3 regions of the Glutamicibacter sp. FBE19 genome follow, and region 3 is predicted to be linked to each of the others. Evidence: predicted binding sites of a transcription regulator. Region 3 holds the regulator's gene; each other region holds the start of a gene.
What was found. The regulator LexA, encoded in region 3, represses DNA repair genes until DNA is damaged. The targets are predictions, from matches to a motif close to TCGAACANNTGTTCGA.
Positions count from the first base shown of each region.

Region 1: H6F58_RS10190 (DUF222 domain-containing protein) is a predicted target of LexA. The motif match lies at 7,907-7,922, and genes of this name have one in related genera.
Region 2: uvrA (excinuclease ABC subunit UvrA) is a predicted target of LexA. The motif match lies at 7,582-7,597, and genes of this name have one in related genera.

Region 1 is NZ_JACKQN010000005.1:85,316-95,215, reverse strand. It holds gene H6F58_RS10220 (ABC transporter substrate-binding protein) at 1-907, opposite strand, end outside; gene hrpA (ATP-dependent RNA helicase HrpA) at 1,306-5,244, shown strand; gene H6F58_RS10210 (HIT family protein) at 5,269-5,697, opposite strand; gene H6F58_RS10205 (sulfurtransferase) at 5,725-6,555, opposite strand; gene H6F58_RS10200 (MBL fold metallo-hydrolase) at 6,561-7,256, opposite strand; gene H6F58_RS10195 (Fur family transcriptional regulator) at 7,409-7,816, shown strand; gene H6F58_RS10190 (DUF222 domain-containing protein) at 7,945-9,420, shown strand; gene H6F58_RS10185 (metal ABC transporter permease) at 9,514-9,900, opposite strand, start outside.
Region 2 is NZ_JACKQN010000012.1:68,617-78,516, forward strand. It holds gene yvcK (uridine diphosphate-N-acetylglucosamine-binding protein YvcK) at 1-363, opposite strand, end outside; gene rapZ (RNase adapter RapZ) at 369-1,262, opposite strand; gene uvrC (excinuclease ABC subunit UvrC) at 1,272-3,218, opposite strand; gene H6F58_RS16210 (lysophospholipid acyltransferase family protein) at 3,222-3,893, opposite strand; gene H6F58_RS16215 (HAD hydrolase-like protein) at 3,894-4,598, opposite strand; gene uvrA (excinuclease ABC subunit UvrA) at 4,686-7,556, opposite strand; gene H6F58_RS16225 (hypothetical protein) at 7,664-9,223, opposite strand; gene H6F58_RS16230 (GntR family transcriptional regulator) at 9,346-9,723, opposite strand; gene H6F58_RS16235 (MBL fold metallo-hydrolase) at 9,807-9,900, shown strand, end outside.
Region 3 is NZ_JACKQN010000002.1:42,013-51,912, reverse strand. It holds gene miaB (tRNA (N6-isopentenyl adenosine(37)-C2)-methylthiotransferase MiaB) at 1-217, shown strand, start outside; gene miaA (tRNA (adenosine(37)-N6)-dimethylallyltransferase MiaA) at 222-1,148, shown strand; gene dapF (diaminopimelate epimerase) at 1,157-2,092, shown strand; gene H6F58_RS03860 (methyltransferase) at 2,160-2,765, opposite strand; gene hflX (GTPase HflX) at 3,186-4,754, shown strand; gene H6F58_RS03850 (ATP-dependent DNA helicase) at 4,747-6,744, shown strand; gene H6F58_RS03845 (glycoside hydrolase family 76 protein) at 6,984-7,907, shown strand; gene lexA (transcriptional repressor LexA) at 7,953-8,672, opposite strand; gene H6F58_RS03835 (LysM peptidoglycan-binding domain-containing protein) at 8,931-9,284, shown strand; gene H6F58_RS03830 (histidinol-phosphate transaminase) at 9,366-9,900, shown strand, end outside.

The sequences.
Region 1 (9,900 bases), on a different contig from region 3:
CCTCGGAGATGGTCTCCACTGGCAGGGTTGCCGGTTCGGCTTCGCCCTTGAGGATCTTCACGGCCATGGCGGCGGTCTGCTCGCCCAGCTTCTCGTAGTTGATTCCGTAGGTTGCCGTGGCGCCGCGCTTGACGGACTCGCCATCAGCGGAGATCACCGGGACGTTGTTCTTCTCGGCGACCTGCAGCAGGCCTTCCAGAGCGGAAACCACTGCGTTATCGGTTGGCACGTAGTATGCATCCACATCCAGCGAGCTGGCAGCCTGCTGGACTTCGCTCGATGCCGATACTGCGGCCTTCTCGATGGTCAGGCCCAGGGACTTGGCCGCTTCCTCAGCCATCTTCACCTGGACAGCCGAGTTGGCTTCACCCGAGGAGTAGACGATTCCGACCTTCTTGGCATCAGGCGCCAGATCCTTGAGCAGCTGCAGCTGCTCGTCGACCGGGTTCATGTCCGAGGTGCCGGTGACGTTGGCGCCGGGCGCTTCGTTGGAGGCTACCAGCTTGGCATCTACCGGGTCGGTGACGGCGGAGAAGAGCACTGGAACGTTGGTGATCGCCTGCGCTGCAGCCTGGGCCGAAGGGGTGGCAACTGCCAAAACCAGGTCGATATCCGAATCGGCGGCAAGCTTGCCGGCGATCGAGGTGTTGGTTGCCTGATCGGTTTCGGCGTTGTTCATGTCGTATTCGATCTTGTCGCCGGTGTAGCCGGCTTCTTCCATGCCAGCCTTGAAACCGGTAACTACAGCGTCAAGCGAAGGGTGCGAGACGAACTGGGAAATGCCGATCTTGACGGCGTCATCGCCGCCAGCAGCAGTGCCCCCGTCGCCACTGCCGCCACAAGCGGTCAAGGCCAGTGCACCAGCTGCTGCGATAGCAGCGAATTTCATGGCGGTGAAGCTCTTCATTGAAGTTCCTTTCAAAGTTCCCTTGCGAGTGAATCCCACCGATAGCGCGGATGCCCGGTTATGAAGCGCAACAGCTGCGCAGCATGCGGGAACCGTCCAGGCAACACGTCGATGATTACCCTCGATCTTACATGTGAACGACCTCACCTTGACTACGATCAAGGTCGATTCCCAGACGTTTGCATCTTGATCTGGATTCTAGTGGACACAAATGATCCGGATTGCGCCAGTATCTGGAAGTTTTGTATTTCTCGGCCTTAAGTTGTCGACAATTGCTTGGACAATCTGAAAATTTGACTCTTGGCGCACTACTCCCCAAGGCGCATTTTTGGTGTCGACCCGGGCTTCGGCCCGGCGGCCACCACGAATGCGCGTGGCGCGAATAGAATGGGAACATCATGGCGCTTAGCATTACGTATCCCGAAGCCCTCCCGGTCTCATCCCGTCGCGCAGACATCCTCAAGGCGGTGCGCGAAAACCAGGTAGTAGTCATTGCCGGCGAAACCGGTTCGGGCAAAACCACCCAGCTGCCCAAAATGCTCATCGAACTCGGCCTGGCCGAGCAGGGCATGATCGGGCACACCCAGCCCCGGCGCCTCGCCGCGCGCACCGTCGCCGAGCGCATTGCCGAGGAAATGGGCACGCAGATCGGTGACGAAGTCGGCTTCCACGTGCGCTTCACCGGCGAAGTTTCGCGCAATACCAAGCTGAAGGTCATGACCGACGGCATCCTGCTGGCCGAAATCCAGCGCGACCGCCTGCTGAGAAAATATTCGGCGATCATCATCGACGAGGCCCACGAGCGCAGCCTGAATATCGACTTCCTGCTCGGATACCTCAAGCAGATCATGCCCCGGCGCCCCGAGCTGAAGATCATCATCACTTCGGCCACCATCGACCCGGAACGATTTGCCGCGCACTTCGGGACGCCGCTGCCATCGGGCGAGATTGAACCGGCCCCGATCATCGAGGTCTCCGGGCGCACCTTCCCGGTGGAACTGCGCTACCGGCCACTGCAGGCCGAAGCCGAGCTGGACGCCGAGAACGCCGACGAGAATTCCCTGGAAGAAGAGCGCGACCCGCTCGATGCGGTCACCGACGCGGTCAAGGAGCTGTCCCGCGAAGCCCCGGGCGACATCCTGATCTTCTTCTCCGGCGAACGCGAAATCCGCGACGCCGCCGAGGCCCTGCGCGCCCTGGTCGCCTCCAATAAGCGCCTGCCGCGCTACGAGGTGCTGCCGCTGTTCGCCCGGCTGTCGCTGGCCGAGCAGCACCGGGTCTTCCACCCGGGCGGCGCCCCGCGCATCATCCTGGCCACCAACGTGGCCGAAACCTCGCTGACCGTGCCGGGCATCAAGTACGTGATCGATACCGGCACCGCCCGCATCTCGCGCTACTCGCACCGCACCAAGGTGCAGCGGTTGCCGATCGAGCGTGTTTCGCAGGCCAGCGCCAACCAGCGATCGGGGCGTTGCGGCCGTGTCTCCGAGGGCATCGCGATCCGCCTGTACTCCGAGCCCGACTACCAGGCGCGCCCCGAATTCACCGACCCGGAAATCCTGCGCACCAACCTGGCCAGCGTGATCCTGCAGATGATCTCCATGGGCGTGGTCTCCTCCGCCACCGAGGTGGCCCAGTTCCCCTTTGTGCAGCCGCCCGAAGCCCGCGCCATCACCGATGGCGTGAACCTCCTGCGCGAGCTCGGCGCCCTGGAATCCACCAAGGCCGCCAAGCTCACCGATATCGGGCGCAAGCTGGCCCAGTTGCCGCTGGATGTGCGCCTGGGCCGAATGATCGTGGAGTCCGCGGATCGCGGCGTCGCCAAGGAGCTCATGGTGCTGGCCGCCGGGCTGAGCATCCAGGATCCGCGCGAGCGCCCCAGCGAGGAGACCGGGCAGCGCGAGCGCGCGGTTCAATTGCACAAGCGCTTCGCCGACGAGAAGTCCGACTTCATCGCGCTGCTGAACCTGTGGGCCTACCTGCAGGAACAGCAAAAGCAGCTGTCCTCCTCGGCCTTCCGCAGGTTGTGCAAGTCCGAATTCATCAACTACCTGCGCGTTCGCGAATGGCAGGATCTGTTCACCCAGCTGCGCCAATTGGCCAAGCCGCTGGGCATTACCGTGGCGGCCGCGCCGATCGATCCGGCGGGCAATGAGGACCAGGTCCACAAGTCGCTGCTGGCCGGGCTGCTGGGGCATATCGGCCTTTACGATGAGCGCAAGCGCGATTATCTGGGCGCGCGCGGCACCCGTTTTGCGATCTTCCCCGGATCGGGGCTGTTCAAGAAGTCCCCCACCTGGGTCATGTCCGCCGAGCTGGTGGAAACTTCGCGCCTCTGGGCCCGGGTAAATGCGGCCATCGCGCCCGAATGGGTGGAAGAAGTAGCCCCGCATCTGCTCAAGCGCACGCACTCCGAACCGCACTGGTCCAAGCGCACCGGCTCGGTGATGGGCTATGAGAAGGTCACGCTCTTTGGCCTGCCGATCATTCCCCGCCGCCAGTTCCACTACTGGCGCGTTGATCCTCTCCTGGCGCGCGAGCTGTTCATCCGCCACGCGCTGGTCGAGGGCGATTGGCGGACCCACCACAAGTTCTTCGCCAAGAACCAGGCGCTGCTCGAAGAAGTGGAAGAGCTCGAAACCCGCATGCGCCGGCATGATTTGCGGATCAGCGACGATGACCTCTTCGCGTTCTACGACGCCCGGGTCGGCGCCCAGGTTTATTCCGAGCGGCACTTCGACCGCTGGTGGAAGAAGGCCCGGGCCACCGATCCGGCGCTGCTGGACTTTGATCCCGAAGCCCTGCTGGCCGACGGCGGGGAACTGGACGAAACGCTGTTCCCGACCACCTGGCAGCTTGGTTCCATCCACCTGCCGCTGAGCTACGAATACAACCCTGCCGCCGCCGGCTCCGAGGGCGACGGCGTGTCGCTCAGCGTTCCGGTGGTGTTCTTGAACCAGCTGGATCCGGCGCGATTCGCCTGGCTGATCCCGGGCCTGCGCCACGAGCTGATCACCGCACTGATCCGCTCCATGCCCAAGTCGATTCGCAAGAACTTCGTGCCCGCCCCGGATGTGGCGGCCAAGGCGCTTGAAATGCTCAACACCGACTTCGATCCGTCCGCCGACGATCTGGCCGAATCCCTGGCGCTGGTATTGCGCCGGCTGCGCGGCATGGTGGTCGACCCGGCGGTCTTCGACTTCGCCACGCTGCCGCCGCACCTGCGCTTTGGCTTCACCATCACCGACGCTTCGGGCAAGGTGCTCGGCCAGGGCGATGACCTGGCCGCCCTGCAGTACAAATTCGCCGCCGCCAACCGGACCGCCCTGGCCAGCGGGGTCAACTCCCCCGGTGCCGGGAAACCCGGCAAGCCCGGCAAGCCCGTGGCTGCTGCCAGCCAGCGCAAGAAGGCCCAGGCTTCGGCGGCCACCGGCGCCTGGGACCAGAAGGCCCTGGAGACCTGGCCGCAGCTGGAGTCCTCGGGCCAGACCCTGGGCGATACCCTGCCGGCCAAGGTGACCACCACCGTGATGGGCCAGCAAATCACCGCCTACCCGGGGCTGGACGATAACGGCAGCACCGTGGATTTGACGGTCTTCCGCAGCGAAGCCGAGCGCGATGCCGCCCACCGCTCCGGCGTGATCCGATTGCTGATGCTGCGCCTGCCGCCGGCGGCAAAATTCGTGATCTCGCACCTGAACAACGCGGAGAAGCTGGTCTTCACGCAGAACCCGCATGGCTCGATCGACAAATTGATCGCCGACTGCACCATGGCCGCGGTCGATCAGCTGGTTCCCGAGTCGCTGCCGATGAACCGGGCAGGCTTCGAGGCCCTCTTTGAAGCGGTGCGCGCCGAGCAGATCGACACCATCTTCACGATCACCGCGATCGTGGCCAAGGTGTTCGGCGCCTCCACCCGCATCAACAAGGATTTGAAGAGCACCAAGTCCCTGGCCATGTTCGCGGCGGTCACCGATATCCGTTCACAGCTGGAGCAGCTGATTTATCCGGGGTTCATCGCCGCCACGGGAGCGGCGAATCTGATGCGCCTGCCGCGCTATGTGGCCGGCGTCGAAAAGCGCCTGGAGAAGCTGCGCGCAGGTGCGGTCACCCGCGACTCCCAGGCGCTGGTGGTGATCCAGAAGCTGGAAGACGAGTACGACAGCGCGCTGGAGAAGGTGCCACAGGGCGCACGCGTCCCGGCGCTGCTGGCGCAGGTGAAGTGGATGCTGGAGGAAATGCGCATCTCGCTCTTTGCCCAGGAGCTGGGGACGGCCTATTCGGTGAGCGAAAAGCGCATCCGCAAGGCGATGAAGGACGGGCTGGCGCAGCTGTAGCGTGCAGGGGTGCCGGCCACGCTGTCAGGCCCCGGGCACGAACTCGCCGTGGCCGTCGGCGACCAGCCCGTCGCGCAGCTTCTGCGCATTATTGTCCATCGCCTGCGGATCCGGGTTGTCGGCCGCATTGGACAGGTCGAAATCCGCCAGCGAATTGGTCGGCCACACGTGCACATGCAGGTGCGGAACCTCGAAGCCGGCGATCATCAGCCCGGCACGCTGCGCGCCGAAAACCCGCTTCTGGGTCTGCCCGATCTTCTGCGCCACCAGGGTCAGGTGCGTGAGCAGCTGCTCGGAGGCATCGGTGAACTCGTCGACCTCCTCGCGCGGCACCACCAGGGCGTGGCCATCGGAGAGCGGGCCGATGGACAGGAACGCCACGCAGGTTTCGTCCTGCCACACGAACCGGCCGGGGATCTGCCCCTGGATAATCTTGCTGAACAGCGTGCTCATGGCAGCCTTTCGTCGGGTTGCGGAAATCTAGTGGCGGTGCTTTTCGTCGCTGGTGGCGATCGGCGCCTGCGGGTAGGAGCAGTACTCGGACCAGCTGCCTGGATACAGTCCGAGTTCGATCCCGGCGCTGGCAGCGGCCAGCACCTGGTGGGCCGCGGTAATCCCGGAGCCGCAGTAGGCGGCCGATCCGGGCTGCTGCGCCCCCAGCTTTTCAAAGGCGGCCCGCAAGGCTTCCGGGCCGTAGAAGCGGGCCTGCTCATCGAGGTTGTCGGTGGTCGGGCGGTTCAGCGCGCCGGGAATGTGGCCGGCTACCGGATCCACCGGCTCGGTGATCCCCAGATACCGTACGGTGGCCCGTGAATCGATCAAGACCCCGTCCAGGGATTCCAGCTCGTCGAAGTCCACCACCGGCATCCGCCCCCAGGACAGCGACACCGTTCCGGGGCTCACCTCGGGGGCTTGCGTGGAGATCGGCCCCGCGGCCTGCCTCCAAGCCTCCAGTCCCCCGTCGAGCACCTGCACCTGCTCGAACCCCGCATGGCGCAGCAGCCACCAGGCCCGGGCCGCGGCCAGCGCGCCAGAATCGTCGTACACCACCACGTGGCTCTGCGGGTTGATCCCCCAGCGCCGGGCGGCCGCTTCGAAGTCCGCGGGCAATGGCAGCGGGTGCCGCCCGGTATGTTCGCCCACCGCGCCCGACAGCTCCCGCTCCATATCGACAAACACCGCACCGGGAAGATGCCCGAGCGCATACTCTTGCGCGCCGTCATCCCGTCCGAGCACCCACCGGACATCAAGCAGGACGCACTCGCCAGGAAGCAGGGCCTTCAGCTCTTGGGCGGAAATCAACGGGTTCATCTGCGCTACCTTGCTACGAGTTCTTCGACTTTGTATTCGGCGCCATTCTCCAGGCGCGCAAACTGGCTGCCAGCGCGTTCGGCGATCGCACCCAGCTGGCGATCAAACAGCGCGACACCACGTTCATTGAGCAGCCCATCGTGGATGGGCACCCAGGCCTCCGCCTTGACCGCCGTCGCGAAGTCCGCGGCCTCCGACATCTTCGCCCAGGGCGCCATGACCGGAAGCAGCAGCACGTCCACCGGCACGCCGACCGGGACGTGGTAGCTGTCGCCCGGGTGGTAGACCACCGGCTGGCCCACCGCGTGGTCGCCGAGCAGGTAGCCGACGTTGGCGACAAGATCGATCGAATGGTGGATTGTGGCATGCGTACCACCGGTGGCGCGCACCTTGATCCCGCCGACGATGAAGTCCGCGCCGGCGCACACCGTGTGCACCTGGGCCGCGGCGGCCGAAGGAAGCTGCTCGCGCAATTCCCGGGCCAGCGCCGCGGGTGCGTAGAGCTCTAAAACAGAGTTGGCTGCAAGCGCCTGGACGATCGCATTCCGGTCGGCATGATCCGCATGCTCATGAGTCACCAGCACCGCGTGCTTGCCTTCGAATACGCCAGTCAGATCGGAAAAGACGCCAGGATCCAGCAGCAGCGAACCGTCGATCGTGCTCAGTTCTATACAAGAATGGCCTCTGGTTTTGATACGCATATCCATAGCGTAGGCTTCGCGCCCCGCCCGTGCCAGCCACAGACACGCATCATCTGGGAAAGTTGGCTAAAATTGAGAGGAAGTACAGGTGATCGGCCGAGCAGACAGGCCCTTTGCCGACCCGCGACGAAGTCAAGGAATGGTGCACGTAGATGTCCCAGCCAGAAACCCGGATCACCAAGCAGCGATTGGCTGTTACGCAGGCCTTGAGCGAGATCGACGATTTCGCTACGGCCCAGCAGCTTCACCGCTGGTTGCAGGATTCCGAGAAGAAGGTTTCCCTGGCCACCGTTTACCGCCTGCTGCAGTCCATGGCTGATGACGGCCTGCTCGATGTCCTTCGCAGCGGCGATGGCGAAGCCCGCTTCCGCCAGTGCGTCACTGAAACCCACCACCACCATCTCGTGTGCCGGTCATGCTCCAAGACCGTCGAGGTTCAAGCCCCTTCGGTGGAACGCTGGGCTGCGAGGGTTGCTGCTGAACACGATTTTTCCGAGCCCGAACACACCGTCGAGATCTATGGCATCTGCGCTGAATGCCGCGCCAAAGCACTCTCCTGAAGCTTGAATTCCCCTCAGCTTCCAAGCCAATACAATCGCTGACTGGTAACTTTACCGTGTTCTAAAAGTTATCCACCCGCAACCAAACCATCGAAGACATATTCTAATAACTGGCGTAAAATAAGAACATGTCCGAAACCACGATCCCCCCAGCGCAAACCCCCAACCCCGAAAACCACGACGGATTCACCGCCGTGGTCAAAGGACTGGAAACCAGCCTGGCACACATCGAGGAACACGGAACCACCGAGGAATGCCTCACCAGCATCGCCCGCCTGGAACGCGCCATCTCCTCCCTGCGCTACCACCAAGCAGCCCTCGCCCACCAAACCGAAATCAACGTCGTCCACCAGAACGCCACCCGCGGCAACCTCAAGCAGCTGAACCGCGGCACCGCCGCCACCATAGCCCTCGCCCGCAAAACAGACCCCCACGGCTACCGCGAATACCTCGAAAACTGCCGCATCCTCTTCAACGACACCCCGCACCTGGCCGCGGCCTACAGCCGCGGCGAATTCACCGAAGCCCAAATGCGCGCCATCCTCACCCCGCTGCGCATCCTCAAAGCCGAACGCCGCACCGAATTCGATCAGCTGTACGCCAAGAACCCCCGACTGTTCGCCAACCAGGGCACCAGGAAAATCAGCGACACCGTCAAGGACTTCACCTACGCCTACGCCTCGGACGACCAGTGCAAAGAACAAAAAAGCGCCGAAGAGCAACGCCGCATCAAATTCACCGCGCACCCGGACACCGGCATGATGAGCCTCCACGCCGAACTGCCCATCATCGCCGGCCTGGCCCTGAAAAACGACATCAAGGCAAAATCCACAAGCCTCAAAGCCCACGGCGACCCGCGCACCCGCGCGCAAATCGAAGCCGACTACCTCTCCAGCTTCTGCACCAGCCCGGATGCAACAGTGCCCGTGAACATGAACGTCGCGCTGGTCATGACCGACAAGACCCTCTTCCTCGGCGACCGGCAGCCAGCCTACCTCGACGGCTACGGGGTCATCGCCCCGCAATACGCGCGCGAGCTGGTCGCCGGCAAGGAAATCCTGAACAACATGACCCTCGCGGAAATGGCCACCACCCGGCCCCCGGCCTTCATCGACACCCTGGAAGCGAGCATCGAGCTGATCCGCCTCTATACCGCTCCCGGGGACCGGGAGCTGATCGCGATGGACTCCACCGCACGGATCTTCCCGGAGAAAATGAAGAAGTTCATCAGAACCCGGGACCGGCGCTGCCGCACCCCCTTCTGCGACGGGATGATCGAGGAAATCGACCACGTCACCCAGGCCTGCCTGGGCGGGCACACCTGCGTGGTCAACGCCGATGGACGGTGCAAGTTCTGCAACCAGGCCAAGGAAACCCCTGGATGGCAGGAAATTGTCATCTCCCGGGGGCCGCACCGGATGAAGATCGCTACCGGAATGGGGCCGACGTATCATTCGACCGCGCCGCCGGCGACAGGTTTTGCGCATCAGCCCTACCCGCAGTGCATGAGCGAAGCTGACTGGGTGCGTTCCTTCGAGGACTGGCTGAACCGGCCGCCGGACACCGGGAGCAGTCCGCCGGATATCGAGGATATCCCTGCCTGATCGGGGCTACCTGCCCGCACGGGGAGTAGAACGTGAGCTGGAGACAGCAATCGCCCCAGTCCACATGAACTGGGGCGATTGGAAAACTTCCACTTACACTTGATGGCGCCTTCGGGGAGAACGCACATATTCAATTCCACGGCAGATGACGTAAATCAGGAACGAGATCGTGGTGACGTACGGGCTAATCGGCAATGCGCCAGCTAGCGCCAACAAGATACCGCCAACAACAGCCAATTCTGCGAACGCAATAGACAGCACCACAGTCAGTACTGGATTGGAAGTTATGCGCATTGCCGCAGCTGCAGGCGTAATGAGCAGAGCAAGCACCAGCAGCGCGCCAACCACCTGGATGGTAACTGCCACCGCAAGCGCCAGGATCACCATGAAAAAAATCGACAATCCAGAGGTGCGAACGCCCCGGGCATTGGCTACCACCGGATCTACGGATGCAAATGTCAACGGCCGCCACACGAGAAT
Region 2 (9,900 bases), on a different contig from region 3:
CAGGATCAGCAGGTTGCCCACGGCGTGCCCGTTCAGCGGCTCGTCCTGGTTCGCGTCGGATTCGAAACGATGCTGCATGACGTCGCGCCATGTACGGCCCCAATCGTTGTCATCGCACAACGCGGCTAATGCCATGCGCAAATCCCCTGGGGGCAAGACGTCGAAGGACCCGCGCAAGCGGCCCGAGCTGCCGCCATCATCAGCGACCGTGACCACAGCGGTCAGATCGGTGGTCAACCTTCGCAGCGCGGACAACGAGGCATAGAGGCCATGTCCTCCACCGAGCGCCACCACCGAGGGGTTGCGCTGGTCATTGCCCCGGGATAGTCCCTGTATTGAAATTGGACCTGTCGCAAAGGCCATGGCAGCTACTCGCGTCCCAGGTCGCGATGGCTGATGCTCACGCGAACATTCGGGAACTGCGCAAGGCGCCGTCCCAGTTCGATGGTTGTTGCGACTGAACGGTGCTTGCCACCGGTGCAGCCCACCGCGATGGTGGCGTAGTGCTTGTTTTCCCGGCGGTAGCCTTCGAAGACAGGCTCCAAGGCCTTGAGATAGTTCTCGATGAAGTCCCGGGTGCCTTCCTGGCTGAGCACATACTCCGAAACTTCTTTGTCCTTGCCGGTTTGAGGACGCAGCTCGGGAACCCAGTGCGGGTTGGGGATGAACCTGACGTCAGCCACGTAATTGGCGTCGGTCGGCAGGCCGTATTTGAAGCCGAAGCTCATGACGTTGATGCGAAGAATGATTGGGCCGGATTCGCTGAACAATTCGTTGATCGAGCGCGCCAGGTCGTGAACCGACATCGAGGAGGTGTCCAAGATGATCTCGGCGGCTTCGCGAAGCTGTTCGGTGATGCCGCGTTCGCGGGTAATCCCGTCAACGATGCGCCCGTCACCCTGCAGCGGATGCGGGCGGCGCCCCTGCTCGAAGCGGCGGATCAATACGTCGTCGCTGGCATTGAGGTAGACCAGCCTGAATTTCACGCCGCTGGAGGTCAGGTGCGCCAGGGCATCTCGGATCTCCGGGAACATTTCCTTCGAGCGAACGTCCATGACAACGGCCATCTTTGGAATGGAGCCCTGGGAACGGCTCATCATTTCGGTTAATGGTCCCAGCATGGCCGGTGGCAGATTCTCCACCACATACCAGCCCTGGTCTTCCAGAGCATGGGCGACCGTGGTACGACCGGCACCTGACATGCCAGTTACGATCACTAGTTCAGACTCAGGCGGTTTTACAGCTTCATACTCAGCGCTCATGTTCCAAGGCTAGTCGACAATTTCGCCTGTCGTCATATTCACGCTTGGACGTGAAGCATCCTCAAGGCTTTCTTTGATGACGGTGGCAAGCTTCTCACCGATGCCAGGAACTTGAGTCAGCTCGTCGACGTTCGCAGCACGAATCTTTTTCATTGATCCGAAGTGCTTGCGCAATGCCGCCTGCTTGGCTTTCCCGAGTCCAGGCACCGCGTCCAGCTCGGAGGAAATCATTGACTTCGCCCGCTTCTCGCGATGGAACGTGATGGCAAACCGGTGCGCCTCATCGCGAAGCCGCTGCACAAGGTACAGGGATGCCGAAGCACGTGGAAGGATGACCGGGAAGGGATCATCGGGAAGCCAGAGCTCTTCCAAGCGCTTGGCGAGTCCGACCACTGGAATGTCGTCAATTCCGAGATCGTCCATGGCTTTTTGGGCCGCGGCGACCTGTGGCGGCCCGCCGTCCACGATGACCAATGAGGGCGGATATGAGAACTTCTTCTTTTCGACCTCGCCGATCGACCCATCTTCGACGGCCCCGGTTACGAAGGCCGTTGGATCGACTTTTTCTTTCAAGTACCGACTGAAGCGTCGATATATTACGTCGTACATGCTCGCGGTATCATCGCGTGCCGCATCGCCGGTGATGGAAAACTTCCGATACTCGCTCTTTTTAGGGAGCCCGTCTTCGAATACCACCATGGACGCCACAACGTTCGTGCCTTGCGTATGCGACGCGTCGTAGCATTCAATGCGCAGCAAGGCCTGTTCGGCACCTAGTGCTTCTTGCAGTTCCTGCATGGCCAATGAACGGGTAGTGATGTCCCCAGCCCGCTTGGACTTGTGCAATCGCAATGCCTGTTCGGCGTTTTCCTTCACGGTTCCGGCCAGCGCCGCCTTGTCGCCGCGTTGCGCTACGCGCAGCGAGACCTTGGAGCCGCGCAGGTCCGAAAGCCAGGTGGCCACTTCGTTGATGTCCTCGGGCAGTGTCGGAACCAGGATCTCGCGAGGGATCCGATCGGCGTGATCCGCGTAAATCTGGGTCAGCAGCTGCTCGACGAATTCAGCATCGGAAGCGTCGGATACCTTTTCAACTACCCAGCCTCGTTGCGAGCGAATTCGGCCGTCCCGCACATGGAAAACCTGCACCGCAGCTTCCAATTCGTCCCCATGGACCCCGAAGATATCGGCTTCAGTGCGATCGTCCAAGACAACGGCATTACGTTCGAAAACGCGGTTCAGCGCAGAAATGTCGTCGCGATAGCGAGCGGCTTGTTCGTATTCGAGTTCGGCGACGGCTTCCTGCATTTTTACCGTGAGCGCCTTGGTGAACTTGGTTGCCTCACCACTCATGAAGGTGCACAGGTCGTCAGCCAGTTGACGGTGGTCTTCTTCGCTTATGCGCCCGACGCAGGGTGCCGAGCACTTGTCGATGTAGCCGAGCAAGCATGGGCGCCCGGACGCTTCGGCACGCTTGAAAACGCCGGGGGCGCAGCTGCGGACCGGGAATACGCGTAAAAGGGTGTCCAGGGTTTCTCGAATGGCTTTGGCCGGATAGAAAGGGCCAAAGTACTTGACGCCCTTGCGCTTGTCGCCTCGCATGACAAGAGCACGGGGGTACTTTTCATTCAAGGTCACCGCAAGATACGGATACGTTTTGTCATCGCGGAAAACGATGTTGAATCTCGGGTTGTATTCCTTGATCCATACGAATTCGAGCTGCAGGGCTTCCAACTCGGATCCAACAACGGTCCACTCGACACTGCCCGCGGTGAAGACCATGGCTCGCGTTTTGGGCGTCAGGCGGTCGGGGTTGGCGAAGTACGACGTGAGTCGATTGCGCAAAACCTTGGCTTTGCCAACATAGATCACACGGCCATGCTCGTCGCGGAACCGGTACACGCCGGGCTTCGTTGGAATATCCGAGGTCTTCGGACGGTAACTTGCTGGATCAGCCATAGGTTATTTCGCGTCTGGAGGTAACTGATTATATGAGTCCACGCGCTGCTGGCCAGAAAGCTCAGCAATTGCATCAACGATGCGGTCGGTCGCTTGGCGACGTTGCGGCAGCGGATGCTTTCGGCCCAGCTGGTCAAAGTGCAGTGGTTCACCATAGTGGATATGGAATTTTGCCGGCCTGAAGCCCTTGGAGCCTGCTGGCTGCAGCTTTTCAGTCCCGATGAGGCCAACAGGGACTACAGGTACGCCAGTGGTCAGTGCCAGCCAGCCTACGCCAGTGCGTCCCCGGTAGAGCTTTCCGTCGCGGGAACGGGTTCCTTCGGGATAGATTCCGATTCCGCCGCCCTCCTCAATGATGCCGACCAAGGAATCCAGGGCAGCCACAGAAGCAGCCTGCTCGCCGCGCTGCACTGGAATTGATCCAACGGACTCGAAGAAGGTTTTCATGAGCTTGCCCTTGACACCTGGTGTGGTGAAGTACTCTGCCTTTGCGAAGAAGGCAACGTCACGAGGGGTCAGGGCCTGGATAATCAAGGAGTCGAAGAAGGAGAGGTGATTGGAAGCGACAATGAATCCGCCCACTTTGGGCACATTTTCAAGGCCGGTAACTTCGGCGCGGCATATTCCATTAATTACGCCGCGAATCGAGGCTCGCGTCATGGTGTAGATGCTCATCTATTTCGCACCTTCCTGCATGACGCTTGCTTCAATTTCGAAGGAACGGGCTATCTGCTCCCCCAGGATCGCCTTTGCTAATTCACTGACGTTTTCGACTTGGAGGTCGGCGCTGGCCAGTTCGTCGCCTTGCGCGAATCCCCAAGCCACACCGATAGATGCAACAGAATTTTCACGCGCCGCATCCAGATCGTAGTACCGATCCCCCACGACAACGCTCGAACTCGCCTCAAGATCCCCGTGGGACAACGCTTCAGCAACGATATGCGTCTTGCTCGAACCGGTACTGCCGTGCTCGTCAGCGTTTCCATGGATCGCGTCGAGGTGCTCAGTCAGGCCTTTGCGTTCCAGAAGCAGGCGTGCGATGTTCACCGGTTTTGCGGTGGTCACAGCGACGTAGATGTTCTCGTGGCGCAGCGCCTCAAGAAGCGAGACGATCCCCGGATAAACCAGCGAATCGTCCATGCCCACCTCTTCGTACCGGGCACGGTACGTCGCGATGATGGAGTCGATATTTTCGTCGGTCACCCCGTCAAGGGTGCGCAGCCCAACTTGCAGTGGCGGACCCACCAGCGCTTCAACACGTGCCTCGCCTGGATCCGGGAGACCGTGGGCCACGAGGGCATGACGAATACCCGAGGTAATAGCACCTGCGGGGTCAACGAGGGTCCCGTCAAGATCAAAGAGCACACTTGTTACCGACATATTCACTTAGCTATCTTCCCATGAAGCGGGCGCGGGTCAGGAATCCATGACTGAAATGGCATATTTCCCCGATCCGCTCCACCACTTCTACAGGATTTCGGCCAAGAACCTCCCGGTGTGCGATTCGCCGACCTTGGCGACCTTTTCAGGCGTTCCAGTCGCCAGAATGGTGCCACCGCCGGAACCGCCTTCAGGACCAAGATCAATGACCCAGTCGGCCGACTTAATCACGTCGAGGTTGTGCTCAATGGTCAAGACGGTGTTGCCCTTGTCCACCAGGCCTTGCAAGACCTTCAGAAGCTTGCGGATGTCCTCAAAATGAAGACCTGTCGTTGGCTCATCCAGGACGTAGATGGAACGGCCATTCGAACGCTTCTGCAATTCAGCGGCAAGTTTAACGCGCTGGGCTTCGCCACCAGATAGCGTCGTCGCCGGCTGGCCCAAGCGGACATAGCCCAATCCGACATCGACCAAGGTCCGCAGGTGGCGTGCGATCGGCGTGAAGGCGCTGAAGAATTCAGCTCCCTCGGCAATTGGCATGTTCAAGACATCTGCGATGTTCTTGCCCTTGTAAAGCACCTGCAATGTTTCGCGGTTGTAGCGTGCACCATGGCAAACCTCGCACGGCACGTAGACATCAGGCAGGAAGTTCATCTCGATCTTGAGCGTTCCATCGCCAGAGCACGCCTCGCAACGTCCGCCCTTGACATTGAACGAGAATCGACCCGGCTGGTAGCCGCGCAGCTTGGCTTCGTTGGTCTCGGCAAAGAGCTTGCGAATGTGGTCGAAAACTCCGGTGTACGTGGCAGGATTGGACCGCGGAGTGCGGCCAATCGGCGACTGGTCCACATGTACAACTTTGTCCAGGTGCTCAAGGCCGAGCACTCGGGTATGCCGTCCCGGTACTTGCTTGGCGCCATTGAGCTTGTTGGCCAGCACCTTGTACAGGATGTCGTTGACCAAAGTCGATTTGCCCGAACCCGACACGCCAGTCACTGCGGTAAGCAAGCCCAGCGGGAATTCCACGGAAACATCCTGCAGGTTATTTTCGCTGGCGCCCACTACCTTGAGCTTGCGGTCCTTATCAACCTTGCGGCGCTTCGCTGGGACATCAATCTTCTTGCGGCCCGAGAGGTAGTCTCCGGTCAGCGACTTGGTGTTGGCCTTCAATCCCTCGACTGAGCCCGAGTGCACTACTTCGCCGCCGTGCTCACCGGCGCCTGGCCCAATATCCACGATCCAGTCGGCTTCGGCGATGGTGTCTTCGTCGTGTTCAACAACGATGAGCGTATTGCCCAAGGAGCGCAGATGCAGCAAGGTGTCGATCAAGCGGCGGTTGTCGCGCTGATGCAACCCGATAGATGGTTCGTCAAGGACATACAGGACACCAACCAGACCGGAACCGATCTGAGTTGCCAAGCGAATGCGCTGAGCCTCGCCACCGGACAGGGTGCCGGCAGCGCGCTCCAGGGTGAGGTATTCCAGGCCCACATCCAAGAGGAACTTCATGCGGGCGTCAATTTCCTTCAGCACCTGGGCTGCGATCTTCGCCTCGCGGGACGAGAGCTCAATGGTCGACAGGAAGTTGGCGGCACTGCGCAAATCCATAGCCGACACTTCAGCGATGGAACGCCCGCCGATCAGGACCGACAGCGACGCAGGATTCAGGCGCGCTCCGCCACACGTCGGGCAAGGAATCTGTCGCATGTACTGTTCGTAGCGATCACGGGCATGATCGGACTCTGTTTCTTCATGCTTGCGGTGAACGTAGGAGATGACCCCTTCGAAACCGGTGGAGTACTTGCGCTCACGGCCAAAGCGGTTCTTGTACTGGACCACAACCTTGTGGTCTTTGCCGTTAAGGATCGCTTCGCGGGCCTTGGCAGACAGGTCCTTCCACTGGGTCTCCATGGTGAAGCCGAGCTCGTGGCCCAGGCCTTCGATCAGGCGATTCCAGTATTCAGTGGTTGCCTTGCCCAACGACCATGGGGCGATTGCGCCGTCTGCAAGGGCCACTTCTGGATCGGGCACGATCAGGTGCTCGTCAACTTCCAGCTTGGTGCCGATGCCCGAGCATGCCGAGCATGCGCCGAAAGGATTGTTGAAGGAGAATGTGCGTGGCTCGATTTCATCGATGGCCAGTGGATGCTCATTAGGGCAAGCCAGGTTTTCCGAGAATGCCCGAACTCGTTTCGGGTCATCCTCGGCAAGGTCGACAAAGTCGGCCAGCACACGGCCGTCGGCGATCCCCAGCGCGGTTTCAATCGAATCGGTCAGGCGCTGGCGTGCATCTTCCTTGATGGCCAGGCGGTCAACGACGACCTCAATGGTGTGCTTCACCTGCTTGGCCAATTTCGGCGGATCATTCAACTGAATGATGGTGCCATCAACCCGGGCGCGCGCGAATCCCTTCGAGGACAGCTCGGCGAAGAGGTCGACGAACTCGCCCTTTCGTGCGCGAACCACGGGGGCGAGAATCTGGAAGCGAGTCTTTTCGGGCAGCTCCATGAGCTGGTCCACGATTTGCTGTGGAGTCTGCTTGGAGATCGGCTCATGGCAAATGGGGCAATGCGGGCGTCCGACACGAGCCCACAACAGACGCATGTAGTCGTAGACCTCGGTGATCGTGCCTACTGTTGACCGGGGATTCCGGCTGGTGGACTTTTGGTCAATCGACACCGCCGGAGACAAACCCTCAATGAAGTCAACATCTGGCTTGTCTACCTGCCCGAGGAACATGCGGGCGTACGCAGAAAGCGACTCAACGTAACGCCGCTGGCCTTCAGCGAAGATCGTGTCGAATGCCAGGGAGGACTTGCCGGATCCGGAAAGTCCGGTGAAGACGATCATCGCGTCGCGGGGCAGATCGATGTCCACATTTTTCAGGTTGTGCTCACGCGCTCCCTTAACGACCAGGCGAGTGAGATCTGTTTTCTTGCTCTCTGCAGTAATAGCCACGAAGCCATACTAATCGAAAACTGCTTCGAATAAGTGTACGAATGGACCTATCTCACAGAAATTTTTCTCGAGGCGTATCCGCAGTCCCGGCGAGCGCCAATCCGGGACTAGTCTCCGCTGGCATCGGTCAAGCGATATGCCACCATTCCTCCTAGCTGGCTCAGAACCACGACTTCGTCATCTATGTATCCAGCTCTCCGGAATTCAGCAACTTTGGGGATGGCTTCCATAGGTTTCCATGACCCACGTTTGCAGACGGCCTGGGCATCTGTGAAACGAGTGTCCCCGGAGGCTTTGGTGTCCCACGTGGCTTGGGTACCCAAAGTCACCGAATATATGTAATAGGAATCACGATCAACGGTGCATAGAACGGTGCCTCCTACGACTTCTTCCAGCGGTACAACCGTCCCATCTTCGCTATTGACCGCTTGGTCTCCCCCTTCAAGTGGAAGTATGGACATTGGTTCTTCAGTGACCGGAATACCAGCGCCTTCGAGTCTGTCAAAGTACTTGTATATATCGGTCAGTTTATGACTCCACTTTTTAGTACCAGTTTTCGTATCAATGGCGGCAGCGCTCCATGTAGCTCCCTTTGAATGAGCACTGTAGCGGCCTTCCCCTTCATCGGTTAATATCTGTTTGCCGGAGTTGTAGTAGCACACTACGATCGTGTCGTCCTTAGCCGCGCTTCCTTGCGGTGATACCACTCCGCACAACCTCGAGATACCTGGTTGGCGCCATAGAACCTCTCCGCTGTTCGCGTCGATTGCGACAATTTTGGACAGGCCCACTAATTGATACTGTGCCTTTTTCTTATCTGTTTCGAAGAAGTCATCTTGTGCATGCTTACCGTAGCCCAGCAGGATTTCTTTGTCGTCCCCCACTGTCACCCATGCCCAGCCCGCGCTTGATTCGTACCCTTTACCGAATATTTTTTCGTAGGGACGTTTCCAAAGAGTCTTCGAACCTTTCGAGTAGCTCAACATTTCCAGATCGCCATTCCAGTACGAAATTACTCCGTCGGTCAAGCGCCGCCCTCCTTGCTGGAGACCAAACTCGAGCTCACCTTTTGGCACTTCATTCCAGCGCTTGCGGGTCCAATCAAATTTGAAATGATGATGCCCAAGAAGCTGCCCGTCGCGTACCTTCGCCCCTTCAGCGCAGAAGGTTTTGCCACAAACAAACGGTCGAAAGCCCCAGAAGTCAAAATTGTTTTCAATTCTGACCGGCTTACCGGTAGCAACATCCGCGATCTTCAGGCGTCCGTAGGCCCCTGTTTTGGTTCCGGTGTAGGCGACGTAATTTCTGCCCTTGTACTTGGCTATTTCAATCGTCGGATCAATACCCCGGCTATCTGCCGCCCCAAGCGCTTCATCTTTCCAAAGTTGCTTGCCGTTGTTCAGGTTTCTGGCAATGACTTCCATCTGCGGTCCCTGGCGCCGATAGGCAATGGCTACCTCGCCGAGAACTTTTACGTCAGATACGAGAACTTCTTCGCTTTCCCAGGCAACAGTCGCGGACACGGGCACCTGCTCTTGTGGCGTCTTTGGGCTTGATTCCGCCTTGTTCGCAGTACAGCCTGGCAACCCAAGAACGAGAATTACCGCTCCTGCAGCGATCACCGCGAAACTCGCGTAGTGCGTGCGACCATTCCTATTCGAGTTCACGGTGGTTTCCTGCCTCCGGGAACGTTAATTAGTTCCAGAGTCTAAACCGGGATCTCGATCTTCCAGGAGAGTTATCCACAAATCTTTCAATCACTAATTCGTGGGCTCAAATGCCTAGTCGTCTAGCGAGGCAAGGAGCTGAAGGCAGCGCGCAGGTACTTTACGGCAGTGGCTTCATCGACTGACCACAGCTGCGCAATCCGGGCCAAATCTGCTGCCGCATCGCTAACTTCTTGTTCGGCTCGGTTCTCTGCAGCCTGTACTACTGTTCCGTGGCGCCCTCGCGTTACAACTGCGCCCTGCAGCTCAAGTTCTTTGTATACCTTGGCGACAGTATTTACTGCCAGGTTCAGTGTGCCCGACAGCGCCCGCACCGAGGGAAGCTTGCTTCCTGGCGCTAATTTGCCTTTGGCTATCGCGGAAAGAATTTGTTCACGGACCTGCTGGTACGGCGCCACGGTGGACTTGGGGTCGATCTTGATGAAACCTAGTTCACTCATGCTTTGCTCCATTCTCCAGGACTATGACTTCTGCTGTCCCGAGCCTATCGCGTTGAGCATATATTCCAACGTAGTGTGATGGTATGAACGAACTATTGCTAGATGATGTGACCATCCGCTGGATTTCGGTTTCCGACATGTCGAACAATGTCTATCTCATTACCAACCGCCGGTCTG
Region 3 (9,900 bases):
GCGTCCAGGCGATCTGGTGACCCTGCCCATTACCGAAGTGGCAGCATTCCACCTCATTTCGGACCCTGATTCCGGCCAGTACTCATTGCGCCGTTCCCGCGCCGGAGACGCCTGGGATCGCGCGCAGGCAGAAAGCTGTGGCGTTCCCGCTCCGGGTGAAACTACTGCGGCAGGCCGCAAAAATTTGGGCATGCCAACACTCAAAGTGCGCAGCTAGCCCGATGACGGATACTCATCTGCCGGTCATCGCTATCGTCGGTCCTACCGGTACCGGCAAATCGGACTTGGCGATTGCGCTGGCCCAACAACTGGGCGGGGAAATCGTTAATTCTGATGCCCTGCAGTTCTACAGGGGCATGGATATTGGGACCGCAAAGTTGCCGGTGTCTGAACGCGGGGGCATTGAACACCATCTGATGGACACGCTGTCGATCGCCGAAGAAGCATCGGTTGCCACGTTCCAAGAAGAAGCACGCGAGCAGTTCGCGCAGATCCGCGCGCGTGGCAAGGTGCCGATCATGGTCGGCGGATCAGGACTTTATGTCAGGGCGGCACTGGATGTCATTGATTTTCCGCCCACCGATCCAGGCATCAGAAAGAAGCTGGAAGCAGAGGTCCAGGAAAAGGGTGACGGGGATCTTCGCCGCCGGCTAGCTGAAGTGGACCCCGTATCCGCCGAGCGCAACCTTGATCTGCGACGGGCTATCCGTGCCCTGGAAGTCCATGAAATCTCCGCACGCCCGTTCAGCTCCTACATGCCGCAGCGCGAGTACACTGCTCCGGCTCTTCAGATCGGACTAAATTACGATCGTTCAGCGTTGCATGAAGCATTGGAAGCACGTGTGCACACCATGGATGCGATGGGATTGGCTGAAGAAGTTGCCGGTTTGCTGGAACTGGGACTGCGCGAAGGCAAAACAGCTTCTCGCGCGATCGGGTACCAGCAATACACGGATTATCTTGACGGAAAAATCACCCGGGCCGAGGCCATAACCCAGACGGTGGTTGCCACCAGAAAATTTGCCCGACGCCAAATCACATGGTTCAACGCTGACCCGCGGGTCAAGTGGCTGGACCCCACCGAACCGGACCTCATTGGCAAAGCACTGGCCCTCATCGGCAAGCCAACCGAGGAACCAACACGCTAGGAGTATCGATGTACAGCACCGAACTAGGCCAACTGGCGGGGCAGCCTTTCGCCAAGGGCCATGCCACAGGAAACGACTTCGTCTTGATTGCGGATCCAGAAGCTGACGTGGATCTGACCGCCGAACAGGTGGCGGCACTGTGCCATCGGCGCTTCGGCATCGGCGGCGACGGCTTGATTCGCGCGGTTCCCACATCCAAGGTGCCCGGGTACGAACAGCAGGTCGCCCAGAATCCAGGGGCCTACTGGTTCATGGACTACCGGAATGGCGATGGCTCCATCGCCGAAATGTGCGGCAACGGGGTGCGCGCCTTCGCCCACTTCCTGATTGCTGAAGGCCTGGTGGATCTTCCCGTAGGCCAGAGCATCCACATCGGCAGCCGCGCCGGCATCAAGATGATCACCCGGCTTGTTGAAGGCTATGCAGTGAATCTGGGCCCGTGGGGACTGATCTTCGAGGACCAGGCGGAGGCCGACTCCATAGATTCCATGGTCAAGCCACGCGGTTGGGAACAGGCGCTGCCAGCTTTGAGCATCACCATGGGCAACCCGCACACAGTGGTGGCCCTTCCCGATATCGACATGCTCGACAGCCTTGAGCTGTTCGCAGAACCAGAAGTCGCACCAAAGCCTGAAAACGGCACCAACGTCGAATTCGTGGTTCCCAACGAGCCGCTGATCGAAGAGGACGGAGTTGCCCAGGTGACGATGCGCGTTCATGAACGCGGAGTAGGGGAGACCCTTTCCTGTGGCACCGGCGCATGCGCTGCCGCCGCCGCGGTTCGATACTGGGCCCGAGGCACCGCGCTGATCAACCAGTGGGCAGTGTCGGTGCCAGGCGGGGTCGTAGGCGTTGAATTCCGTGCCAACGATGCCGGCGGCGAAGACACGATCCTTTCCGGCCCTGCAGAACTAGTTGCCCGCGGAGTGATCGGCGCGAAGTAGCCGGTGAAGCAAAAATTGCAGGCATCTCGTCCTATGGACAGATGCCTGCAATTGCTGGAATGAGGTTCTAGGCCGGTCGCGAAACCTTCAGGACGCGGAAGGCCTTGGCCGTGGCCTCGCGAGTGATCGACCAGTCCTGGGGCAGCTGCTCGGCCAGCCATTTCTGCAAGGAATCGCTCCCCAGATTCTTCTGCACTACCAGCCAGGCTTCCCCGCCTGCTGCCAGGCGCGGCAGCCACAGCATCAGAAGTTCGTGCAGCGCTTCCTTGCCGATGCGGATGGGCGGATTGGACCAGATGGTATCGAACTGGAGACCGGGTTCAACGGAATCTGGGGTTCCGACTACCACGTTGCCCAACCCCAGGTGCTGGGCATTCAGCCGGGTCAATTCGATCGAGCGTTCATTGACATCCACGCCGTGAACGGTGGATTCGGGGGACCTCTCGGCAGCGGTCAGGGCAATCGGTCCCCAGCCGCATCCGATGTCAAGCACGCGCCCGCGTGGGGCGGGGACATGCTGCAACAACACCGCGGTGCCTTTATCCAAGCCTGAAGGCGAGAAGATTCCTGCGGCTGTCTGAACCTTGCGCACTGTGCCGTTGAGTTCGACTTCAATGGTGCGTCGTTCATCGGCCGAGGCGGGGCTGGCGGTGAAGTAGTGATCCGAGGTCATAGGCAAAGTTTATCGTTGTGCTTCCCGAGGCCAAAGACCAGCGCATTCAACGTGAGCAAAGCGATATAGGCAGCTCGAGCATTGACTGATAGAGTTTTCCCTATGACTTTCGTTTTCGTCTAATACGTAACCGCAGCGGTTACCTCGCGATCCTCCCCGGCGACGCGCCTATTTGGCGTGCCGGCATTGAAGGATTGGCAGACGGCGAAGTCTTTTTTGTTTTCCGCAAGTTGTGCATCACACGCCTTGCCATTCGCCTTCGCACCTCGGTAACCCCGCATTCACCTGCTTGCCTATATTTTTTGAGCGCTGTCAAAAGGACCACGAATGTTTGATGAACCGACAGAACCCCAACGCGTCACGTCGCGAACTGGGGGTCAACCGCACTATTCTGGAATGCGAAGTACTTCTAAGGAGACCATGACTAACTCCGAGTCACACGAGCACGATTCGGCATCAATGGATGATGCCCAGATCCAGGCCGCTATCGACCGTATCCTCGAAGCCGATGAAGCCCAAAGCCCACAGGTCCAGCACTTCGGAGAAGAAGATACCTCAATCTTCTCCGGGCAGGCCACTGCGCTCAACCGCTTCTCGACCGGCTTTACCCAATACGACGGGGACCAGGATGACCTCGCGGAGCGTCGCGCCTTGCGTCGCGTCGCGGGCCTGTCCACCGAACTCGAAGACGTTACCGAGGTCGAGTACCGCCAGCTGCGCCTGGAGCGCGTTGTGCTGGCTGGTATTTGGAGCGAAGGCACCGTCACCGACGCCGAAAACTCCCTGCGCGAACTGGCCGCCTTGGCTGAGACCGCAGGTTCTGAAGTTCTCGACGGCGTGGTGCAGCGCCGCAGCAAGCCGGACCCGTCGACATTCCTGGGGTCGGGCAAGGCCGAGGAACTGCGCGGCATCGTTGCCTCTACCGGCGCGGATACCGTGGTGGTTGATGCTGAGCTGGCTCCGTCCCAGCGCCGCGCACTCGAGGACATTGTGAAGGTCAAGGTTATTGACCGCACTAGCCTGATCCTTGATATCTTTGCGCAGCATGCGAAGTCCCGAGAAGGCAAGGCACAGGTTGAACTGGCTCAGCTCGAGTACCTGCTGCCACGTCTTCGTGGCTGGGGCGAATCGATGTCCCGCCAGGCTGGTGGTCGTGTAGGTGCCGCTGGTGGCGGCATTGGCTCGCGTGGTCCGGGTGAAACCAAGATCGAGATGGACCGTCGCCGCATTCGCGACCGCATGGCCAAGCTGCGTCGCGAGATCAAGGCCATGAAGCCTGCTCGTGAGGCCAAGCGCGCCAATCGCAAGCGCAATGAAGTGCCCGCAGTGGCTATCGCCGGATACACCAACGCCGGAAAGTCATCTTTGCTCAACCGTCTGACCAATGCCGGTGTCCTGGTGGAGAACGCGCTGTTCGCCACCTTGGATCCAACCGTGCGCCAGTCGTCGACTGAAGACGGGCTGACCTATACGTTGGCCGATACCGTTGGATTCGTGTCGAACCTTCCAACCCAGTTGGTGGAAGCCTTCCGCTCAACTCTGGAAGAAATTGCCGATTCTGATCTAATCCTGCACGTAGTGGATGCTTCGCACCCTGACCCGGAGGGGCAGATTCAGGCCGTTCGTACCGTGCTTGGCGAAGTTGACGCGTTGAATATCCCGGAAATCATCGTCCTGAATAAGGCTGACGTCGCGGATCCATTTGTCATTGAACGAATCCGCAACCGTGAATCCAATACCTCCGTGGTTTCGGCTCACACCGGTGAGGGCATCGAAGAGCTGCTGGAAAAGATCAGCTCGTCGATTCCGCGTCCAGGCATTCAGCTTGAAGTTCTCATCCCGTACAACCGCGGGGATTTGATCGCAAAGCTGCATCAGAGCGAATCTGAAATCCTGGAAAGCGAACACCTGGACAACGGCACGCGATTGATCGTCAAGGTGCGCGATTCCCTGGCGGCAGAGTTGGAGACTTTCAACATTCATGGATAAGCAAGAGCAGGCCCTTGAGCTTCTTGAGGCCGCGGTAACTTCCATGGGTGGCGCCATGCGTACAGGCCAGCAGGAAATGGTCAAGCACGTGGTGGCTGCCTTGGAAGACGAAGAACATTTGCTGGTTCAAGCTGGCACCGGAACGGGAAAGTCCATGGGCTATCTCATTCCGGCGCTGGCCCATGCGCAAACTAGTGCCAAGCCAGTGATTGTTTCAACCGCTACACTCGCGTTGCAGTCGCAAATTGTCGGTCGCGACGTGCCGAGATTACTTGAGTCACTCAAGGGCAAGCTCTCCCGTCCCATGGATGTGGCTCTGCTCAAAGGCCGCTCCAATTACTTGTGCCAATACAAGCTCGGTGGCGGATACCCCGATGACGAAGGCACGCTGTTCTCGATGGATGAACCGGCAGTACCCGCCGGAACCACCTATTCACCGCTTGCCAGTGAAGTGATGAAACTTCGCGATTGGGCCGAGCGCACCGACACCGGCGACCGAGATGAATTGGTGCCCGGAGTCAGCGACAAGGCCTGGAAGCAGGTTTCGGTTTCGGCGATGGAATGCCTGGGTTCTCAAAAGTGCCCGATGGCCGATGAATGCTTCTCGGAAATGGCACGCGCCCGCGCGGCCGAATCTGACGTGGTGATCACCAATCATGCCTTGCTGGCGGTGTCTGCGTTTGAAGGCCTGTCGGTCTTGCCGGATTTCGACGTGGCCATCATCGATGAGGCCCACGAACTGCAGGACCGCGTGACCAGCTCGGTGTCTGGCGCCCTGTCGGCTCGAATGGTGATGACTGCTGCTGGTGGCGCCAAGCGCCACTGCGGCGTCAACGTCGATGAAATGGTCAAAGCGGCCAACCGACTGGAGAAGTCCCTGACGGGGATCCCCACCGGTCTGCTGGAGCAAGGCTTGCGCGAAGACATGGGCATTGCACTCAATGACATTGTTGAGCAGGCTCGCCTGGCATTGGCGCTGTCCAAGCCAGAGGCGAACGCGCCCGCCGATGGCGGACGACAGACTGCACGCTCCCAGCTGCAGGCTGTTATGGATGACTCTCTGCGCATGCTCGAATCTGAAGAGCGCCGCGAAGTTCTCTACACAACGCGCCCACGGGAGTTCGTAGAAGGCCGAGGCTACGTGGAGGCCGAAGAATCCCAACCGGCAACGCTGAATGTCGCACCGCTGTCGGTGGCAGGAAAACTGCGCGAAGGCCTATTTGATGGCCGCACGGTCGTGCTCACCAGTGCAACGTTGGCTATCGGTTCGCAATTTGATGCCGTGGCCGGTTCGCTGGGCTTGATGGGGAACGGAGCGCCAACATGGACTGGCGTCGATGTGGGAAGCCCTTTTGATTATCCAAAACAAGGCATCCTGTACGTAGCCAGGCATTTGCCAAAACCTGGCCGTCAACTTGCAGCTGAGACCCTGGACGAGATTGAAGATCTCATCAAGGCATCCGGCGGTGGCGCACTGGCGCTGTTCACTTCGAAGCGTTCGGCGGAAGAGGCCGCCAGCATCTTGCGCGAGCGGCTGGACGTGGACATCTTGTGCCAGGGCGAGGCCAGCATGAAATCCCTGGTTGAACAGTTCGCAGACGAACGCGACACTTGCCTCTTTGGCACGATGACGCTGTGGCAGGGAGTTGACGTCCCGGGGGATTCCTGCCGTCTGGTCATCATCGACAAGATTCCATTCCCACGCCCCGACGACCCGATTTCGAAGGCCCGGACCGAAGACGTCGCCAAGCATGGTGGCAATGGCTTTATGCAGGTTTCGGCTACGCATGCCGCCATCCGCTTGGCGCAGGGCGCAGGACGCCTGATCCGATCGGTCAACGACCGGGGCGTTGTAGCCATATTGGACTCGCGCATGGCCACGGCGCGCTACGGAAGCTTCCTGAAGGCTACCCTGCCACCGATGTGGCCCACAGTAGACAAGAAGGTCATTTCTGGAGTTCTGGAACGCCTCAAGCCTGCTGAAAAGTAACTTCCGGTGCTCGAAAGCAATGACCCGGTGACTCGGGCTCGTTGAATGCACTAATGTCTGCGCCACAGGGAAGGCAAATTCCGGAAGGCAAGATGAAATCCATGAGGGAACTGGCGTGTGAAGCAGCCGAAGATACGCATGCGCGTTTTGGCCATCGGCTCCTTCGCCTGCCAGGCACGTGGATTGGCCGGCCCTATAGCCTTCAGCACCGGATGCATGACGGAAGCATGCTCAGCGATATGAATGGATTTTCTCATCCGTTTGCTGAGTGGAACTACTGGTGGCAGGCCCACTACCTGGATGCGATCCTTGACGACGGGCTGGGCTATTGGGAAGCTGGCGATCGTGATGCAGCCCGGCGCGAACTTCACCGTGCCAAAGACCTGCTGGCAGGAATCCGCATTCGCAATTTCGGAGTCTTCCCGAACTACTTCTTTGACGATATGGCATGGCTGGCGCTGGCGAGCCAGAGGTTGCTGGCTTTTTCCCGGAAGCTGGAAGGGCACAGCCATCTCGGTGCAAAACGAGCAATAACGACTTTGCGCAAGCAATTGGAAAGCGGCATCGACGAAGTCCTCGATGGCGGCTTGTACTGGTCGAGGAAACGCGATTTCAAGAATGCCCCTGCCAACGCTCCTGCCGCACTCTTTTTCGCACGCATCGGTGATCGCGAACAAGCCAGGAAGCTGCTTGACTGGATGCATTCCAACATCTTCAGCGACCAGCACGGTTTATATCTTGATGGGCTCAGACTCACTTCAACAGGCCAAAAACTGGAAGATCACCTCTATACCTATAACCAGGGTCCGGTGCTCGGCGCGCTGCTGGAATTAGGTACCGCAGCTGATTTGGAGCATGCTGCTGCACTTGTTCATGCCACACGCCGGCATCTGGCCGACGAGGCCGGATCCCTGGTGCTTGATGGAGGAGGCGATGGCAACCTATTTGCCGGGATTCTCTGCCGATACCTGGCCCTCTGCGCAAACGATGAGCGCATGGATCTGGACGTTCGGGGCATCGCACGCGATTTGGTGACGTCGACAGCTAGCCGATTGGTCAACGAAGAACCACGACGGCTCTCAGCGGCAGTTCAGCGTTGGATGATCTTCAGCGCAGCACAACGGTGCGAATCGAAACCGAAATCGCAGGGAGCAAACGACTGAGGGGTGTTGATGCTTGCGCACCAACACCCCTCATGCCAGATGCGATTAGAGCGAACGCATCACAGAAACAACACGGCCCATGATCTTGGCCGCGTCGCCCAAGATCGGTTCGTAGCGTGAGTTCTGGGGCAGCAGCCATGTATGCCCATCGCGCTGCCGGAAGGTTTTGACAGTGGCTTCTTCGTCCAGCAATGCAGCGACGATATCGCCGTTTTCAGCATTCTGCTGACGGCGGACGACTACCCAGTCACCATCACAGATAGCGGCATCAACCATGGAATCGCCAGAGACTTTGAGCATGAATAATTCGCCGTGTCCGACCAGCTGGCGAGGCAACGAGAAAACATCTTCGACAGACTGATCAGCAAGGATCGGCCCACCAGCAGCGATCCGGCCGACCAATGGAACCATGGTCGTATCGGCTGACGTGCTGAGCTCGATGACCATCGCGTCTTCGGCAGCCTTGCTCTCTGCGGCCTCCGACGCCGTTGAGTTCTCAGCATCGTCCGCCAACTGCAGCGGCAACAAAATCTCCATGGCGCGCGGACGGCGTGGATCTCGACGAATGTACCCGAGCTTTTCCAGCTGGCTCAATTGGTGGGTGACGCTCGAAAGGCTCTTGAGTCCTACCGAGTCGCCAATCTCACGCATGGATGGTGGATAGCCGTTCTTGCCGATGGCACGCTGGATCGTTTCCAGGATCTTCTTTTGGCGAATCGTCAACGAGCGTGCATTCGATCGGGGAGTGCGTTGTGAAGCTGACATGAGATTTTGCCTTCCCTAGCTATCTGTCGAAAGTTCGGCAGTCCAAACTGTCGGAGCCAGATGGTGTGATGTTTTCATTGCTCGTCTACTTCGAAATCTTAGTGGATAAGCGAGCTTCTTTCAAAGATTTGTTCGAAAACTTCTGGACAAGTCGGACGAAGCTCTGTTAGAACAGATGTACTAGTTTCGAACAAGTCTTCGAAATCTACATATCGAATATAACTTCGCATCGCTACACAATCTTGAGGAGATAAGGTCATGGCAACCCTCGCACTTGACTCAAATCAAACCCAGAGCCCATTGAAGATCCGGATCAACCGCCGCGGCTGGGCTGTTTTGGTGGGCATTCCAGTTTTTGCGCTAACCGTAGCTGCAGCGTTCTTCTTCTCGATGTTCGCTTCAGATGCAAGGGCATCATCTGAACTCCCAACGGGCGTCGAAACTGTGGACGTCACCGTTATCCCGGGCGACACCGTGTGGAGCTTGGCCAAGGAGTACGCCCAGGGCTACGACGTCACTTCTGCTGTCAGCCACATTTCGGAACTCAACTCCCTCCAGGGAAGCGAGATCCACGTTGGCGACTCGCTGTCGATCCCTGTGCTCGCTGGTTAGAGCATCGATCGAGGCAGGGGATTGTTACCTTGACTCGTAGCGGATTCACCCGCCAAGCCGGTACGCACGTAGACTTATTGCGTGAATGACCGCAGTGAACTTTTGAGTCAGCTGCCCTTGCGTGAGAATCTCCGCGGGCTATCCCCATATGGCGCACCACAAATCGACGTGCCCATTCAGCTGAATGTCAACGAGAACACTCATCCGCTTCCGCCAACTGTCGTGGATGCCATTGCGCAAGAGGTCGCAAAAGCAGCAACCAGCCTCAACAGATACCCGGATCGTGAATTCACCGAACTCCGTGAACTGCTGGCTGACTATCTCGGCCACTCCCTGACCGCAGGTAACATCTGGGCGGCAAACGGCTCGAACGAAATCCTCCAGCAAATCCTGCAGGCATTTGGCGGGCCAGGACGAAGCGTCATGAGTTTCGGACCAACATACTCGATGTACCCCCTCCTAGCTAGCGGGACCGATACAACATATATCGCCGGTACGCGCGCCGAGGATTTCACTCTCTCCGCAGAATCCGCGGCAGAACAAGTTCTCAAGCACCAACCGAACATTGTCTTCCTGTGCTCTCCTAACAACCCCACGGGCACGGCGCTTGGCCTGG